2 regions of the Bacillus sp. FDAARGOS_235 genome follow, and region 2 is predicted to be linked to the other one. Evidence: riboswitches for the same ligand, from Rfam matches in the RefSeq annotation. Region 2 holds a riboswitch; the other holds the start of a gene.

Region 1 (4,428 bases), 970 kb from region 2:
ATAACGACCGTAACTCGATAATTTGATTCACTCGCTTTATATTGCACTGTATCAATGAACTTAGTTAGCGGCTGAATAATACTTCTATAATGAGAATGCAATGTAACAAGCCTTACTTCAGGTTGCCACTTCTTCCATTTCTCTTCAAATTTCTTTTCCTCTTCTCTGTCAAAAGCAACATATACAGCGATAACTTGATCTGCAGAAAGAGCCTTCGCATAGTTCAATGAATTTTCTACTACATGAGTCATACCAGCTACAGGAACGAGAATTACATTCCCCTCAATCGGAATAAGAGGCTCACAAGTTTTTAAACTTAATTGATCACCGACTGCATCATAATGCTTCTTAATTCGATGGAACAAGAAGATAATAGCAGGTAAGAAAATAAGGATCGACCAAACTTGAGCGAATTTAGTTAAAAAGAACATGCTCATAACGATAAAACTAATGACTGCACCAATTAAATTAACCGTTAATCTTAAAGCCCATCCTTCAGGTTTTTCACGAAGCCATTTTAATACCATACCCGTTTGAGAAAGTGTAAATGGAATAAACACACCTACTGCATATAGCGGAATTAAATGTTCTGTTTGACCTTGGAAAGCTACAATTAAAATAATCGAAGCAATTCCAAGTATAATAATACCGTTTGAGTAACCAAGACGGTCTCCTCTAATCGTAAACATTCTCGGTATGAATTTATCTTTTGCAAGGTTAACTGCTAATAATGGAAATGCAGAATACCCTGTGTTAGCAGCAAGAATTAATATTAAAGCTGTTGTGCCTTGTATGAAATAGTACATGAAATTACGTCCAAATGTTTGTTCAGCAATTTGGGAAACAACAGTTACTTCTTTACTCGGTGTAATTCCGTAATAATAAGCTAAAAATACAATTCCTGAAAATAACACAGCAAGTAATGCACCCATCGCAAGCAAAGTTTTCGCTGCATTGTTTGGTGCAGGATCTTTAAAGTTTGGAATTGCGTTTGAAATCGCTTCAACACCTGTTAAAGCCGAACTACCTGATGCAAATGCTCTTAACAGTAAAAACAAACTAATTCCCGCAACCGGCGTTCCAATCGGCGTGTGTAAGGTCGGTGAAACGTGACCAGTTAAAATATTGTATATCCCTACACCAATTAATATAAATAGTGCTAAAACGAATAAATAAACAGGATATGCTAAAACGGAAGCTGACTCTGTTACACCTCTTAAATTTAATATGGTTATAAATATAACAAATATAATCGCAATGATTACATTATGTGCATGTAAGCTAGGAAAAGCAGATGTTAACGCATCTGTACCTGCTGATACACTTACTGCAACAGTTAAAATATAATCCACTAATAAAGACCCTCCAGCTATTAAGCCTGGATTCATCCCTAAGTTTTCTTTTGATACAACATATGCGCCCCCGCCATGTGGGTAGGCAAAAATAATTTGACGATAAGATAAAATAAGAGCTGTCAATAATACTAATACCCCAATAGCGATCGGAATGGAATACCAATACGCAATCGCTCCAAGACCTGCTAAAGCGATTAAAATTTGCTCTGGTCCGTATGCAACTGATGACAATGCGTCAGAAGATAGAATGGCTAGCGCCTTCGTTTTATTAAGCTTTTGCTCTCCTAACTCAGTTGATTTTAACGGCCTTCCAATTAAAAATCTTTTAATAGATGAAACCACAGCTGTCCACTCTCCAATAATTTTGTACGAACGATTCTGCTTGTTACAGCCAGCAAACTATTTCTTCAGAAAACAAAAAATGTCTACAAGCCATAGCGAAATAGACTTGTAGACATTATTTTTTTTGTCGCACAAGCTCCACCTTCCTTCTCAATATAACGCTTACGAGGTTAGCTGTCGGATTCGGGCCTATGAGTAGCCCTACCTTTTTTTAAGGATTCACCCCATCGGATTATGTACTAATCCGTAAGAACGGGTCCCCCGTACCATGCGGTTTCAGCGATTTAGAAAATTGAAACTGTGGATTATAATACTCCTTTATTTTCAAAATGTAAACAAAAATTTTTAAAAAGAAAAAATTTAAAATGATTGCGCATAATCCGCTGATAAATATACATAATGAATACTAAAAAACCCTTAAAGGAGACCCGTATGTCTAAAAAGAAGAAACCGCTTTTTTCCGATTCATATTTAGATGCAGTAGCAAATGAAATTAATCAGTTATATGGTAAACGTGAACAGGAAATAAACTTGACAGAAAGAATTAAAAGAAACAAATAATTTGTCATACGCAAATAAAAAAGATAGCAATACACTTATATATTGCTATCTTTTTTATTATTTCATACATCTAATTCTATTACGGGTTTGTTAAATGTCATTTCTTCATACACCTTCAAATTTTGATATACCACTCCTAGTAATGGTGCTTCTAAAGAAAATTGTTCTGCTACATCTAGTAAGTATCCTTGCAAATGCTTCCCTTCAATAAACGAACCTTTTTCCATATCACGCTGCATAGAGGACTTCATATCATAAGAAATTTTATCAATCGTTTTCATATGTTCCTGGGCAATATTATCTTTAACTGGAGCTCCTAATACCCTCATAATTTGCACAGATTCCTCAAATAAATTTCGGATAAATTCACGTCCACCTTCACTTTCACGAATTGGTCCTATCGGTGCACGCATTAATGTTGTAACGCCTGACATGACAGTAATAAATAAATATTTATGCCACATATCTTGCGTAATATTTTCACTTAAAACAAAGCTAGCTTTCGTACCTATAAATGCTTTCGTAATACGCTTTATTCTCTCTGAATCTTGAGGCTTAATTTCTCCAAATACAAGTCTGTTGGCAGCACTAGTTTGTACAATTTCTCCTTGATCGTTTAACGTCGTCTCAATAAAGCATAAACCGCCCATTACTTTTTCCCCGCCGAATTCTTTTTGTAATAGCGATAAATGAGCGATACCATTTAACAATGGAATGATTACAGTATTTTCGCCAACAAACGGCTTCAAATCTTGAATTGCCTCGTTTAAGTGATACGCCTTTGTTGAAAATAAAATCACATCAAATGGAGAAGTTCTATCTTCTTTCGTTATCAATTTCGGTTGAAAGGAAAAATCTCCATTCACACTACGAATAACAAGTCCTTTTTCCTCTAATTGTTGTTTTCTTTTGCTGCGAACGAGAAATGTAACATCTTCTCCCTTTTCTACTAATCGGCCACCAAAAAATCCACCGACGCCACCAGCTCCTAATACTAAAATGCGCATACAACATCCCCTTTTCCTCACACAATTATACTAGTTTTAGTATACATAACATTATACATGTCCCTTGTTAAATTAGCTGAATTTTCATTCTTAATCTATTGAAAAAACAAGGTTATTTTCAAGAAAAATTGGGCATGTTGTTTCTATAGCTTATACGGAAAGGAAACAATGTAAATGGAGGCAATACAAACAATCGAAGAAAAAGATGTAACAACAGCTATATTTCAATTTATATTCCCGTTTTCGTTTAAAACTGGATATGAACAAAATATGTTCCCTTTCTTACAAAAAAATAATTTCCGTCCTTTTCGACTTGATCATCTTGAAGATGAAAATACATATTACGGGCAGTTTCAAGTTTCACATCAAAATATGGAAGCATACTATCTTTCATTTACGAATAAAATTCTTTTTCCTCATTCAGAACATCAAAAGGGACTACAGCGCTATTCTAAAGACCTTAATTTAAATGGACATTTAACAACAAATCTTATTTCCGTTCCATTCAAGATACATTCTATTGATGTAACACTTTGTCCTTATGAGCTTGGCTTCTTAACAATTCGAACAGAAGTCAAAACCGCCCCAAACATGACATTATCAGAAGCCATCGAATTTGCTTCTCGCTTCCGTGTGCTTGAAACTAGAAATGATACAACCGAGACCATTTGTATTGAATGTGATGGGAAAAAATATTCACAAGTAGAAAAACTTATATTCGGCGATTTATATCATGGCTTAACAGACTTCTTTGAGAATAAGAGGTTGCGGAGTTCATACTTTCAAACATTCCCCTTCTTTGAAGACCAACGAATGTATGTACAAACCTTATTATCTATTAACAAAAAGTCAGACCTTCATGTAGTTGATGTATATCGAGCTTCCAGTCTTTCCGGATTAACAGACGATGGTAAGCCGTATATTAGTGCAAATAATGTTCCTTATATTCACGATTATTTAACAAAGCATTCTTATCAAAGATGGGCTCCTAACCGTTATTTTATTATGGAAGAACATATTTTCACATGTATAACAAATGAAGGTGAAAAAGAAGTCACTAAACTTGCTAGTCAAATGTACGGAGAATTTTATTACGCTTTATTATTAAACCTATTTCATAAAGTTGTTTTATTAAAGATGGCGAATGCTTATGCTGAGCTAAA
Region 2 (4,428 bases):
TAAAAACTCTGGTGTTCTTCCGACCATTAATCCAGATATAAAGACTGCAATAATTGCATACATAATAATATTAATAAAGCCCGCTCCAACACCGCCGTATACTGTATTCAACATCATATTTACGAGTGGAACTAAACCGCCAATTGGCGTTAACGTATCATGCATCGTATTAACGGCCCCTGTTTCAGCAGCTGTCGTTACTGTTGCGTATAGTGAAGAGAATACTGTTCCAAATCGTACTTCTTTCCCTTCTGTACTTCCTTGTACATGTTCGATACCCATTCCATTTAATGCCGGATTCCCGTTTAGTTCAGATGTCGTAATCGTTATAAATCCTAGTAAAAACACCATGAATAGTGAAACGAAAAGGATACGCCCTTGTTTTTTATTTCCTACCATTCGTCCGTACGTAAATGGAAGTGCTGTTGGTAATAACATCATAAGCATCATTTGCAAAATATTACTCATTTGTCCTGGATTTTCAAAAGGATGTGTAGAGTTTGCCCCGAAAAATCCACCGCCGTTATTCCCAAGTTCCTTAATAGAAACGAATGATGCAACAGGCCCTCGTAAAATACTTTGTTTTGCTCCATCAATCGTTTGTGCTGTAACCGCCCCATCTAACGTTTGTGGTACACCAAGTGCGACAAAGACTAACGCTGCAATAAATGCGATAGGAAGAAACACTCTCGTTAACGCCCTCGTAAAATCAACGAAAAAGTTGCCAAGTTCTTTTCCAGCAAGTCCTCTTATAAAAGCCATAACAATCGCTAACGTCGTTGCTGGTGCCGCAAACATTAAAAATGTAATCCCGATTAATTGTGATAAATAAGATAAACCATTTTCACCGCTGTAATGTTGTAAGTTTGTATCAGCCATAAAACTAATCGCTGTATTAAAAGCGAGCGTAGGCTCCATCCCTTCAATATGCGCTGGATTTAATGGCAATACACCTTGTAATCTAAAAATGAAATATACAACGACAATCATAAATCCGTTGAGTAGAACTAATGATAATGCATACTGTTTCCACGTTTGATTGTATCCTTTTACACCTGTAATTTTAAAAATAAGTTTCTCAAAAGGCCCGAATACTTTATCTAGCATTTTGCTACCTTGAAAGGCTTTCTCTAAATAAATCCCCGTTGGCTTTGCTACTAAAATAAACAAGAGCATTGTAATAATGACTGCAATCCAAATCATAATGAATGATTCCCCCTAATTAAAACTTTTCTGGATTTAATAATGCGTATACTAAGTACACCGTAATCGCTGCAACAATAACCGATAAGGCAATCATCATGATTGCTTCCCTTCTTTCACAACTTTATCTGACCAACTTGCAAGACTTGCCATCGATGCTACTAATACAACAAAAATTCCGATCATCACAACATCTAACATAACAATCCCTCACTTTAAATGTTAAAATTTACCATTAAAATATTAAAAAAGAACACTGAGCTCTACTCAGTGTTCAAAAAATGAACAACAAAAAGTAAACCTCCTCTCTAAACGCTTACGAGGTTAGCTGTCGGATTCGGGCCTAAAGAGTAGCCCTACTTTCAAAACTGAAAGATTCACCCCAAGTGACGATGCACAAAATTGGTTCCCCCGCTCCATTTCTGGAACTCAGCGATTTTAGGTTTTTTTTTGGAAATTTGATAAATGATTTATGAGAGTAAATATACTCCTCTATATTTCACTTGTAAAGAGGTAAATTACTTAAAATAAGAAAATATTACGCTATTTAAACGCTTACATTACGTATTATTAATATTCTTTCATCTGTTTTCTTGTCTTTTCTTTCTTTTTCATAGAAATGACCTTTTATATATAAAAAAAGAGCGAATGTATATAAGCACCCCACTTAGGCACACTTAACATTCGCTCTCGTTTTCATTCAGAATTTATTTACCACATAAAAAAGCACGTAAATTTCTCCCACGGATATAAACTTGTGATAATTCTGCATGTAACTGCTCATACTCGGTAATATCCGCCTCTAAATACAAAGCATCTTTTGATGGTAATAAAATATATGGCCCTGGAAAAATAGGATCAATCTGTGCCAATTCTTGAACCCTCTCGATCGATACCGCCCAACGATTTGCTATATCTCCAAATAGTAGTACCTTCATCATTTCTTCCCCCGCCCTATTCAAAAAATAAAAACGAAATATTATCACAGTTCGTAAACACGACAAATTTAGCTCCAATTGTTTCATAGAGCCGCGCTGGATATCGTTTATTCCTTGTAACAACAGTAATAGGCGCTTGAAAAGAAAAACGAATGTGTTCTGTGAAGAAACTAACTGTTGGAAGCTCATCCCCTAGTAAAATCACCTTCTTAATTCGTGTGCACATACTAGTAAAATCTTTCTCCTTATTACAGCTATAAGCTGATTCAAACCCATAATCTCTAACTTCAGCCGCTATCTCTTCATTGGCTGTAAAAATAATTAACTCATGCTGAAATGCTACTAGCTCTCTTAAACTCTTTACCTTGTTTTTTTCTCCAACACAAATAAGTGTTAGTTCCATGTACCTCATCCTCCTTAGCATAAAAGAATTCAAACGTAGATTGATATTCCCCTATACTAATCGGATCGATGAAGTGATGTATCCATCATGGCACCGTCCTCTCTCAAAACGCTTACGAAGTTAGCTGTCGGATTCGGGCTTTGAGAGTAGCCCTACTTTCAAAACTGAAAGATTCACCCCAAGTGACGATGCACAAAATTGGTTCCTCCGCTCCATATATTTGGACTCAGCGTATTACAAAAAATGTATTCTGGCTGATATATTACTCTTGTATTTTGAAAAAGTAAACAAAAAAAGCCAGTTGTAAAACTGGCCTTTTCATTCTTCATGCTTATGCTTTATTCAATTTATACGCAAAATGATTCGTTGGTCCATGACCACTACCAATATTCAATGGCTCTTCAATTGCTATACTAATAAATCGTTTTGCCTCTTGAACTGCTTCGTCCATTGAGTATCCTTTCGCAAGTCCAGCTGTAACTGCTGAAGCAAATGTACAGCCACTTCCGTGCGTTTGTTTCGAAGGAATTCGTTCACTTCTAAATTCAATAAACTCTTCTCCATCAAAGAGTAAATCAATTACTTCATTACCTTGATATTCCGCATGTCCGCCCTTCATAAGCACATATTTAGCACCTAATTCGTGCAATACTTTCGCAGCTTTCTTACTATCTTCTATATTATGAATCTCCATCCCAGTTAACACTTCAGCTTCTGGAACATTCGGTGTAATAACTGTTGCTACTGGTAATAAATATTCCTTTAATGCTTGAACTGCTTCTTGCTGTAATAATGATGCTCCGCCCTTTGCAATCATAACAGGATCTAGCACAATATTATTCCAACCAAATTTCTTAATCTGTTCTGCCACAATTTGAATAATTTCACTACTAAATAACATTCCTAGTTTCACTGCATCTGGTGTTAAATCCGTACCAATTGAATTCAGCTGTTCCGTAATACCTTCTAACGGAACAGGATATACCCCTTGAACGCCAAGCGTATTTTGAGCAGTAATTGCCGTAATAACCGTCATCCCATACACACTAAGCTCTTGGAATGTTTTTAAATCCGCTTGAATACCAGCACCACCGCCGCTATCAGATCCTGCAATTGTTAAAGCTTTATTCACTTCCATCTCACTCATCCTTTTCTATCCAAAATAGCGATGATAAATCGTCTTTGCTTCGCTTATATCTTTCGTTCCATGTACAAGTACACGGCCATCTTTGAAGGCAACTAACCTCTTTTCTTCAACAGAGAAAGATAGTAAATATGGATTTACATTTAAATTATTCACACGGCCTTCTAGTAGCTGTTTATATTGTTCAAAATCCATTTCTTCTTTATGAGGTGGTCTAATTTGAACTGTATTTCTCCCGCATAAAACTGCTGTTTTCGATGTGTTCTCTTTATTTAAATACGGATATAATGCATTCTCTCCGCACGAAGGACAATTATGTTTGCGAAGTTTTTGCACATTCATACAGGAATACTCATTCTTCCACATATCAAACGATACAAGTCCATCTCGAAGTGATTTATAATCTTCTACTAACAGTTTAAGAGCTTCTGTTACTTGATGAGAAACGACAAGAGATACAGCAGGTGATATAATACCCGCTGTATCACATGTCGCCCCGCCAAGCGGAATCGATTGTAATAAACATGATAAACATGGTGTTTTACTAGGAAGAATTGTGTAAGAAAGACCGTAACTGCCTACACATGCACCATAAATCCATGGAATAGAATATTTTTGTGCTATATCATTCACAATAAAACGTGTTTCAAAATTATCAGTCGCATCAATCATTACATCAACGTTTGTAACAAGTTCTTCTAGCTCCTCAGCTGTTACATCTTGAACGAGGGCCTCTATTG

Evidence for each region. A riboswitch is a leader RNA that binds a small molecule or an ion and turns the genes downstream of it on or off. The one in region 2 is predicted to bind cyclic di-AMP.
Region 1: another riboswitch for cyclic di-AMP. It lies ahead of A6J74_RS07735 (APC family permease); the one in region 2 lies ahead of A6J74_RS13055 (hypothetical protein).

Annotation. Positions count from the first base shown of each region.
Region 1 is NZ_CP020437.2:1,197,492-1,201,919, forward strand. It holds gene A6J74_RS07735 (APC family permease) at 1-1,697, opposite strand, end outside; cyclic di-AMP (ydaO/yuaA leader) riboswitch at 1,842-1,989, opposite strand; gene A6J74_RS30370 (hypothetical protein) at 2,130-2,258, shown strand; gene panE (2-dehydropantoate 2-reductase) at 2,321-3,265, opposite strand; gene A6J74_RS07745 (hypothetical protein) at 3,440-4,428, shown strand, end outside.
Region 2 is NZ_CP020437.2:2,162,777-2,167,204, forward strand. It holds gene kdpA (potassium-transporting ATPase subunit KdpA) at 1-1,203, opposite strand, end outside; gene kdpF (K(+)-transporting ATPase subunit F) at 1,223-1,303, opposite strand; gene A6J74_RS13045 (SipW-dependent-type signal peptide-containing protein) at 1,300-1,404, opposite strand; cyclic di-AMP (ydaO/yuaA leader) riboswitch at 1,503-1,648, opposite strand; gene A6J74_RS13050 (hypothetical protein) at 1,911-2,144, opposite strand; gene A6J74_RS13055 (hypothetical protein) at 2,158-2,544, opposite strand; cyclic di-AMP (ydaO/yuaA leader) riboswitch at 2,638-2,786, opposite strand; gene thiD (bifunctional hydroxymethylpyrimidine kinase/phosphomethylpyrimidine kinase) at 2,876-3,682, opposite strand; gene thiF (thiazole biosynthesis adenylyltransferase ThiF) at 3,698-4,428, opposite strand, start outside.